Regions from separate parts of the Pseudoflavonifractor sp. genome, predicted to be linked through region 1. Evidence: predicted binding sites of a transcription regulator. Region 1 holds the regulator's gene; the other holds the start of a gene.
The links. Region 1 encodes Rex, which represses fermentation and respiration genes when NADH is low (regulators of the CRP and FNR family bind a similar motif). Its sites were predicted from a motif close to ATTGTTAANNNNTTAACAAT; they were not measured.
Positions count from the first base shown of each region.

Region 2: a site for Rex is predicted at 2,296-2,315, ahead of ACOX7T_RS11375 (flavocytochrome c). Genes of this name have one in related genera too.

Region 1 is NZ_JBMNPX010000013.1:30,668-35,087, forward strand. Features, by position in the region: gene ACOX7T_RS10840 (iron-containing alcohol dehydrogenase) at 1-555, shown strand, start outside; gene ACOX7T_RS10845 (nitroreductase family protein) at 601-1,104, opposite strand; gene ACOX7T_RS10850 (redox-sensing transcriptional repressor Rex) at 1,343-1,978, shown strand; gene ACOX7T_RS10855 (hypothetical protein) at 1,996-3,147, shown strand; gene ACOX7T_RS10860 (hypothetical protein) at 3,325-3,468, shown strand; gene gltX (glutamate--tRNA ligase) at 3,555-4,420, opposite strand, start outside.
Region 2 is NZ_JBMNPX010000014.1:59,447-63,866, reverse strand. Features, by position in the region: gene pstA (phosphate ABC transporter permease PstA) at 1-81, opposite strand, end outside; gene pstC (phosphate ABC transporter permease subunit PstC) at 129-983, opposite strand; gene ACOX7T_RS11380 (phosphate ABC transporter substrate-binding protein PstS family protein) at 1,198-2,094, opposite strand; gene ACOX7T_RS11375 (flavocytochrome c) at 2,422-4,326, shown strand.

The DNA of each region.
Region 1 (4,420 bases):
ACCGACAACGCCCTCACCGACGGTATTGCCGAGGCGCTGCTCCGCACGGTGATTGAGTACGGGCGGGTGGCCATGGACAACCCGGAGGACCTGAAGGCCCGGTCCGAGATTATGTGGTGCGGCAGCTTGTCCCATGACGGCCTCACCGGTCTGGGCCAGCCCAAGGACTTCTCTGCCCACGCCCTGGGCCACGAGCTCTCGGGCATGTTCGACATTCCCCATGGCGAGAGCTTGACCATCATGTGGCCTGCCTGGGCCCGGTATGTGTACCGGGATGCCCCCGGCCGCTTCGCCCGCTTTGGCCGGAATGTCTGGGGTATCCAGGATGGAGATGAGGAGCGGGCCGCTCTGGCGGCCATCCGGGCCACCGAGCAGTATTTCCGCCATGTGCTGAAGCTGCCCATCTGCTTCAGCCAGGCCATGGGCGTGCAGGACGATGCTACCCTCCGGGACCTGGCTGTGCGTTCCACCTACTACGGCGGCCGCCGGGTGGGACAGCTCCACCCCATGGAGAAGGACGAGATTTATCTGGTCTACCAGCTGGCCAACCACTGAGAAAAGCGCAGCGGCGCCCGTAAGGGCGCCGCTGCGGCTTGATTGTCAGCCCTTCCAGAAGCTGACCTTGTCCGGGTCGTACTGGTCTGTTCTGGGCCGCTCCTCGGCGGGCCAGCCCAGGGCTACGATGCCCACGGGGAGCAGGGTGTCGTCCAGCCGGAAGTAGCGGGAGAAGCCCTCAACCCGCTCCGGCTTGGGGGCCACCGCGCACCAGCATGCGCCCAGTCCCTGGTGTACCGCCTCCACCAGCAGGTTTTCAATGGCGGCGGCGCAGTTGACGTACAGATACCCCTCGCTGGCCTCGGCGCTGCGGTCGCCCATGACCATGATGGCGGCCTGAGCCTGACGCATCATGCCTGTGTAGGGCTGGAGGGACGGGATGTCGTCCAGGGTTTTCCGGTCGGTGATGACCAGGAAACGCCAGCTCTGGGTGTTGCGGGCAGAGGGGGCGTTCATGGCGGCCCGGAGCAGCTCGGTGATGACCTCCTCCGGGATGGGGCGGTCAGTGTAGCGGCGGATGCTGCGGCGGTCAAACAGTTCTTTCAGCATAGAGGTTCCTCCTTGACGCATTGCGGATGGTGAAACAGAAAAGCGGGGTAGAGCTGATTTTTGACGCCATAATTATAGCATACGCGGCAAAAAAGCGAAAGGCAAAAGGGGTGCAGCGGGAAAGAGCGTGAAAAAAATTGACAAGTGCACGGTACTGGGGTAAACTAATAAAATAAGTACGAAACCCGCCTCACGGGAAAAATACAGCCAACGAAAACAGAGTGAGTGTGATGAAACGATGAGAAAGCAGAAGGTATCCAGCGCCGTAATCCGGCGTCTGCCGCGGTATTACCGCCATCTGAACGATCTCTTTCAAGCCGGTACTGTCCGGATTTCCTCCAACGCCCTGGGCAGCTCCATGGGCCTGACCGCATCTCAGATCCGGCAGGACCTGTCCTGCTTCGGCGAGTTTGGCCAGCAGGGCTACGGCTATAATGTAGAGAAGCTGCGGGGTGAGATCTCCGACATTCTGGGTATGAACCGCTCTCATACGGCGGTGATCCTGGGCGCCGGTAACCTGGGCCGGGCACTGATTGAGAACTTCCACTTTGAGAAGAACGGCTTCCAGCTGACGGCGGCCTTTGATGTGAACCCGGATATTGTGGGCAGCACCATCGGCGGCGTGACCATCCGCCATGCGGATACGCTGGAGGAGTATATGAAGGAGCATCCCACCAGCGTGGGCGTGCTTACCGTTCCCGGCCGGGTGGCCAATGGCCTGGCGGAGCGTCTGGTGGCCGCCGGCGTGAAGGGCATCTGGAACTTCACCAATATTGAGCTGAACCTGCCTGACGCCGGCAATGTGATCATTGAGGACGTGCACTTTGCCGACAGCCTGCTGGCGCTGAGCTATATGATTTCCGAGACAGACTGAGACCCCGGGAGTAAAATATGAGACGAATTGCGGCAGCCCTGCTGGCTATGCTTCTGCTGGCCGGCTGTGTGGCGGCGGTAGCGGCGGGCGGAAGTGCATCTGACCCGCTGCTGACCCAGTCCTATCTGACCAATACCTATATTCCCGAGACCGTGGCACAGGCGGACAAGGAGATCGAGAGCGGGCTCAATGGGGTCTACAATGACGCGCTGACCAAGCTCAAGACGCAGGCTGAGCTGTACCAGGCCCGGGCGGACGCGCTGGCCGGGGAGGGCGGGGGATATGCCGCCTCCTTTACCGAGCAGCGGTTCAAGCGGGGGGATGTCATCACGCTGGACACCGGCTCCAGCGGCATGCTGCTGGCCGGGTCCGCCACCATCTCTTACACCTCGGGCGGCGTGGTGGATATGACCACAGCCGCTGACGTGGCCTCCGGCACGGCCATGACGGCCCAGCACCGCTATCTGGCCGCGGAGAATACCATGTGCCAGCTGACCATTACCTCAGACACCGCTGTGCTGGCGCCTCAGGGGTTTTATTCGGTCACTAAAAGCGATGCCACGGACTACAACGAGCTGGCCAACGCCCTGAAGGAGATGGGACTGTTCAAGGGCGGCGATACGGCCTACGGCGATGGGCTGATGCTGGAGAACGCCCCCACTCGGATTGAGGGACTGATCATGTTCCTGCGTCTGCTGGGAGAGGAAGAGGCGGCTCTGGCTGTCACAGACCCCTGTCCCTTTGTGGACGTGCCTGAGTGGTGTCAGAACTACGTGACCTACGCCTATGCCAAGGGGTATACCAAGGGCGTGGGTGCGGACAGCCCGGAACTGTACTTTGCCCCCTATGTGACCATCACTGCCGGTGAGTATATGACCTTTGTGCTCCGGGCACTGGGTTATCAGGACAGCGGCGACAACCCGGACTTCCAGTGGGATTCGGCGCTGCTGCGCAGCCTGGAGCTGGGGTGCATCACCGACGGGGAGTACAAGCTGCTGGTGGAGGAGCCCTTCCTTCGGGCCCAGGTGGCCTATGTGTCCTACTACGCGCTGGACGCCAAGATGAAGTCCGGCGGGACCCTGCTCAGCCATCTCTCTTCGGTGGGTACGCTGGATGCCGCCAAGGTCAAGAAGGTGCGGGACAGCGTGGTGACAGAGCGAATTGCATAACGAAATCCCCGGCAGCCCAATGGACTGCCGGGGATTTATTCTTTCCATCTCAGCCTGTGATGCCGCGGCCCGCACCAATCAGGGCGTGGGGCATAGTATGAAGTGAGGCCGCGCAGGAGAAGCCGCAGGGCAGACTCCGGCAGCCGGTCTCCATTTCATTTCAGGAGGTACTTCATTATGGGGTGCTGCAATAACGGTTCCGGCTGGGGTGGCTGCGGCTGCCTGTGGATCATCATCCTCATCATCATTCTGTGCTGCTGCTGCGGCGGCGGGAGCATGGGTGGCTGCAACAACGGCTGCGGCAATAACTGCGGCTGCTGAGAGAGCAGACTGAACATAAGAACGAAGGGCCGGGCGCACGCGCGCCCGGCCCTCTGTCATGAGAACACGGAAATAGTAGGGGAGACTCAGCCGCCCAGCTGGGTGATACCCTTGCGGATGCGGGCGAGGGCCTCGTCCCGGCCCAGGATGTGGCACAGTTCCACAGCGCCGCCGGGGGTGACGGCCTTGCCGGACAGGGCGGTGCGCACCGGCCACATGATCCGGCCGTTCTTCAGCTCCAGCTTCTCGGCCAGACCGATGAGGGCGTCGTGGATGGTGTCGTAGGTCCAGTCGGTGAGCCCCTCCAGCACGGGGAGCACCTGATTGAGGGCCTCCAGGGAGTTGGCCTCGTTGGTCTTCATCTTCTTGTGGCAGTAGAGCTCGTTGGAGTACTCGGGCAGGGCGTCAAAGAAGTCCACCTGGGGGGCGATATCCAGCAGGGTGTCGCACCGGGGCTGGACCAGGGGAGCGATGAGCTTCAGGTCAATGCCGGGGGTCTTGACGGCCTCCTGGAGGTAGGGCTCAGCCAGGGCGTAGAAGTCCTCGGCGGAGAGCTCCCGCAGGTACTTGGCGTTGAAGTAGCGCAGCTTCTCAATGTCGAAGATGGCGGGGGACTTGGAGATGCCGCCGATATCGAACACACGGGAGAGCTCCTCCAGGGAGAAGAACTCCTGCTCGCTGTACTCGCCCCGGGGGGACCAGCCCAGCAGGGTGACGTAGTTGACCACAGCCTGGGAGAGGAAGCCCTGGGCGATGAGGTCCTGGTAGGAGGGGTCGCCGTGGCGCTTGCTCATCTTGTTGTGGGCGTCCCGCATGACGGGGGAGCAGTGGATATAGGTGGGCACTTCCCAGCCGAAGGCCTGGTAGAGCAGGTTGTACTTGGGGGCGGAGGAGAGGTACTCGCTGCCCCGGACCACGTGGGTGATGCCCATCAGGTGGTCGTCGATGACGT
Region 2 (4,420 bases), on a different contig from region 1:
GAGGAAGGCGCACAGGTACAGCAGGAACCGCAGGCTCTTGTCGTAGACCCGCCGCCGTCCGGAAAGGCGTTTCATTTCCATTTAGTATATCATCCCTTCAGGAAAATTCATAGCGGGAAGCGCGGGCTTCAGTCCTTGTTCTTTTTCTTCAGCAGGCCGTTGAGCACCACGTTGATGAGCATGATGAACACAAAGAGCACCAGGGCGATGGAGAACAGGGCCTGACGCTGGAGGGAGCCTACGGCGGCGTAGGACATCTCGCTGGCCACGGCGGTGGTGAGGAAGCGGACGGACTTGAAGAGACCGGGCATGTTGGCCACGTTGCCGGCCACCATCATGATGGCCATGGCCTCGCCGATGGCGCGGCCGATGCCCAGCACCACCGAGGCGGCGATGCCGCTGGAGGCCGCGGGCACGCTGACCCTGAACACGGTCTCGATGTGGGTGGCGCCCAGGGCCAGGGAGGCCTCCTCATACTCCCGGGGCACCGCGTTGAGGGCGGTCTCGGAGACGCTGATGATGGAGGGGAGAATCATGACGGCCAGCACGATGATGGCGGCGAACAGACTGGCGCCGTCAGGCAGGTTGAAGACCTCGCGCACAGTAGGGACCAGCACAATCATACCGATAAGGCCGTACACCACGGAGGGAATACCGGCCAGAAGGTCCACGGCGGGGCGGACCACAGCGGCCATCTTCTTGGGGGCCACCTTGGAGATGAAGATGGCGGTCATCAGGCCCACAGGCACGCCCAGCACCACAGCACCGGCGGTGCCGTAGATGGAGGTGAGGATAAAGGGCAGGATGCCAAACTGGGGGTCTTTGGCGGTGGAGGCCCAGGTCTGGCCGAAGAGGAAGTCCACCAGGCCGATCTCCATGATGGCGGGCAGGCCGGAGACGATGAGGTAAATACTGATAAAGAGAACAAAGACGATGGCGACAATGCCGCAGAAGAAAAAGACGCCGTTCATCACCAGCTCCATGGCCCGCAGGGGGCTGCGCTGGCTGGTCTGGGGTCCCCGGCCCTTCTTCTCTCTGGCTTTCTCAGCTTTCCGGGACCGGGACTCCTGGGCGTTGGAGATATGCAGCGTTTCATCCATAGTTGGAAAAGTCTCCTTTCGGGCGGACATTCAGTCAGCCTGAGACACCTCCGCAGGCTGTGCGGAGGTGTCTCAGGCCAACAGGTCGGGGTTTTTATCAGGCCAGGGGCACCGCGCCGGCGCCGGTAATCAGGTCGGCGGCGTCAGCGGAGAGGGCGAAGTCCACGAACGCCTGGGCGGCATCGGACAGCTCACTGCTGCTGTTGAACACGAAGTTGAAGTTGCGCTGCACCTTGTAGGTACCGTCCAGAACGGTCTCCTCGGAAGGAGCCACGTTCTCAACAGAGACAGCCTTCACACCGTCGTTGCCCTCAACAGCGGACAGGGAGGCGTAGCCGAAGGCGTTGGGGTTGCCGGCAACAGCCTGGATGACAGCGCCGGTGGAGGTCAGCTCCTGGGAGTAGACGCAGACATCCTCGGTGCCGGTGATGGACTCGAAGCCGTCGCGGGTGCCGGAGCCAGCCTCACGGCCGATGAGGACCACGGGGGCATCGCTGCCGCCCACCTCGCTCCAGTTGGTAATGGTGCCGTTGGCCAGGCCGGCAATCTGCTCCAGGCTCAGGTCGGCCACGGGGTTCTCGCTGTTGACAATGATGGCGATGCCGTCCAGGGCGAACACGGTGGCGGTCAGGCCCTGAGAGCTCTCCTCGTCCTTCAGGTCACGGCTGGCCAGACCCACATCGCAGGTGCCCTCCAGAGCGGCGTTGATGCCGGTGCTGGAACCGGTGGGGTCATAGTTGACCTTCACGTCGGGGTACATCTCCATAAAAGCCTCGGCCATAGCCAGGATGGGCTTCTCCACGGAGGTGGAGCCGTTCAGGTTCACAGTGCCGGACAACTCGGTGTTCTCGCTGGGCTGGGTGCTGACCTCAGTGCTGGCGGAGGGGGAGGTGCTGGGCTGGTCGCTGGGGGTGGTATCGCCGGTGCTGCTGCAGCCGGCCATCAGGCCCACACACATGGCCAGGGCAAGAAAGAGTGCAGAAATCTTTTTCATCTTGTTCAGTCTCCAATCGTCTTGTTCATTTCTTCATTTCGTGTTGTTCCTTCGAACATGGATTAGTATACTTGGCGTTTGTAAAGTTGTCCCACAGCAGTTTGTAAAGGGTCTGTAAAGTCGCCTTCTTCCTTTACATTACCCATTTTACATTGCAAATATAGGCCTCTTTTGTGTATATAAACCAATCATGTCCAAATAATTGACAAATTAACAACAAAGTTATTGCTTTTTCTCCCATCCTATGGTATAAAGGGATGCCGCCAAAACAGTAAGTGTTTTGGTATGAAATCCATCCCTAATATTAATAGAAGGAGAGAACACGGAATGATGAAGAAACTCAGCGCTCTGTTCCTGGCGCTCGCTCTTGTCTTCAGCCTGACCGCCTGCACCGGCGGCACGCCTGACGGCAGCGCCCAGCCCAGTGGCTCCGCTCCCGCAGCCGAGGGCAAGTTCACCCCCGGCACCTATGAGGGTGAGGCCCAGGGCTACGGCGGCGTTATCAAGGTTGCCGTCACCCTGTCCGCTGACAAGATTGATAAGGTAGAGGTCCTGAAGTCCAGCGAGACCGAGGCCATCGGCGAGGTGGCTCTGGAGAGCCTGCCCCAGGCCGTGGTGGACGCCCAGTCCAGTCAGATCGACTCCGTCTCCGGCGCCACCTTCACCAGCACCGGCTTTATCGAGGCTGTGAACGCCGCTCTGACTGCCGCCGGTGTGGATCCCACCGCCCTGACTCCTGTCTCCGGCGGCGCCGACGTCACCGTTGAGGAGCAGACCCTGGAGGCTGACGTGGTGGTCGTGGGCGCCGGCGGCGCCGGTATGACCGCCGCCATCACCGCCGCTCAGGCCGGCAAGACCGTGGTCCTGCTGGAGAAGACCGGCATGGTGGGCGGCAACTCCGTCCGCGCCACCGGCGGCATGAACGCCGCCAAGACCGAGTGGCAGGACACCAACGAGTTCACCGAGGACGCCGGCGTGGAGAAGACCCTGTCCACCGCCGCCGAGACCTATCCTGAGCTCTCTGACCTGGTGGCCACCGTTCAGGCGCAGTACGACGCCTACAAGGCCAACCCCACCGGCTACTTTGACAGCGTGGAGCTGTTCATCCTGGACACCCTGGTGGGCGGCAAGAACCTGAACAACTACGACCTGGTGGAGACCCTGGCCTCCAACTCCGCTTCCGCCATTGAGTGGCTGTCCACCATCGGCGCTGACCTGCACAACGTGGGCTCCTTCGGCGGCGCCAGCGTCAAGCGCATCCACCGCCCCGTGGACGCCGAGGGCAAGACCATCTCCGTCGGCTCCTACCTCATCCCCATCCTCCAGAAGGCCTGCGAGGACAACGGCGTGCAGATCATCTTCAACGCCCCCGCCACTGAGATCCTGATGGCCGACGGTGCCGCTGTGGGCGTCAAGGCTGAGGGCTACACCGTCAACGCCAAGAGCGTGGTGCTGGCCACCGGCGGCTTCGGCGCCAACCTGGAGATGGTGGCCGAGCTCAAGCCCGAGCTGGACGGTTTCGTCACCACCAACGCCCCCGGTATCACCGGCGACGGCATCAAGATGGCCGAGGCCGTGGGTGCCGCCACCGTTGACATGGACCAGATCCAGATTCACCCCACTGTTGAGCAGAAGACCTCCGCCCTCATCACCGAGGGTCTCCGCGGCGACGGCGCCATCCTGGTCAACGCCGAGGGCCTGCGTTTCTGCGACGAGGTCGGCACCCGTGACGCCGTGTCCGCCGCTGAGCTGGCCCAGACCGGCGGCTATGCCTGGCTGGTTGTGGACCAGAAGATGGTGGACGCCTCCAGCGTCATCGCCGGTTACATCAAGGCTGGCTACACCGTCCAGGGCGACAGCTACGAGGCCCTGGCTGAGGCCATGGGCGTCCCCGCTGACGCTTTCGCCACCACCATGGATACCTGGAATGCCGCTGTGGCCGCTGGCACCGACGCCGAGTTCGGCCGCACCAGCTTCGCCAATCCTCTGGACACCGCTCCCTACTACGCCATCAAGATCGCTCCCGGCGTGCACCACACCATGGGCGGCGTGCAGATCGACACCAGCGCCCAGGTGCTGGACACTGAGGGCAATGTGATCCCCGGCCTCTTCGCCGCCGGCGAGGTCACCGGCGGTATCCACGGCGCCAATCGTCTGGGCGGCAACGCTGTGGCTGACTTCATCGTCTTCGGCCGCATCTCCGGTCAGTCTGCCGCTGACTACGCCAAGTAATTAATCCCCGGAATATAACAAAAACACCCCCCGGAACCGATGGTTCCGGGGGGTGTTTTCTGGTTTCCCGCTTCCGCGGGGGCAGAACGTCATC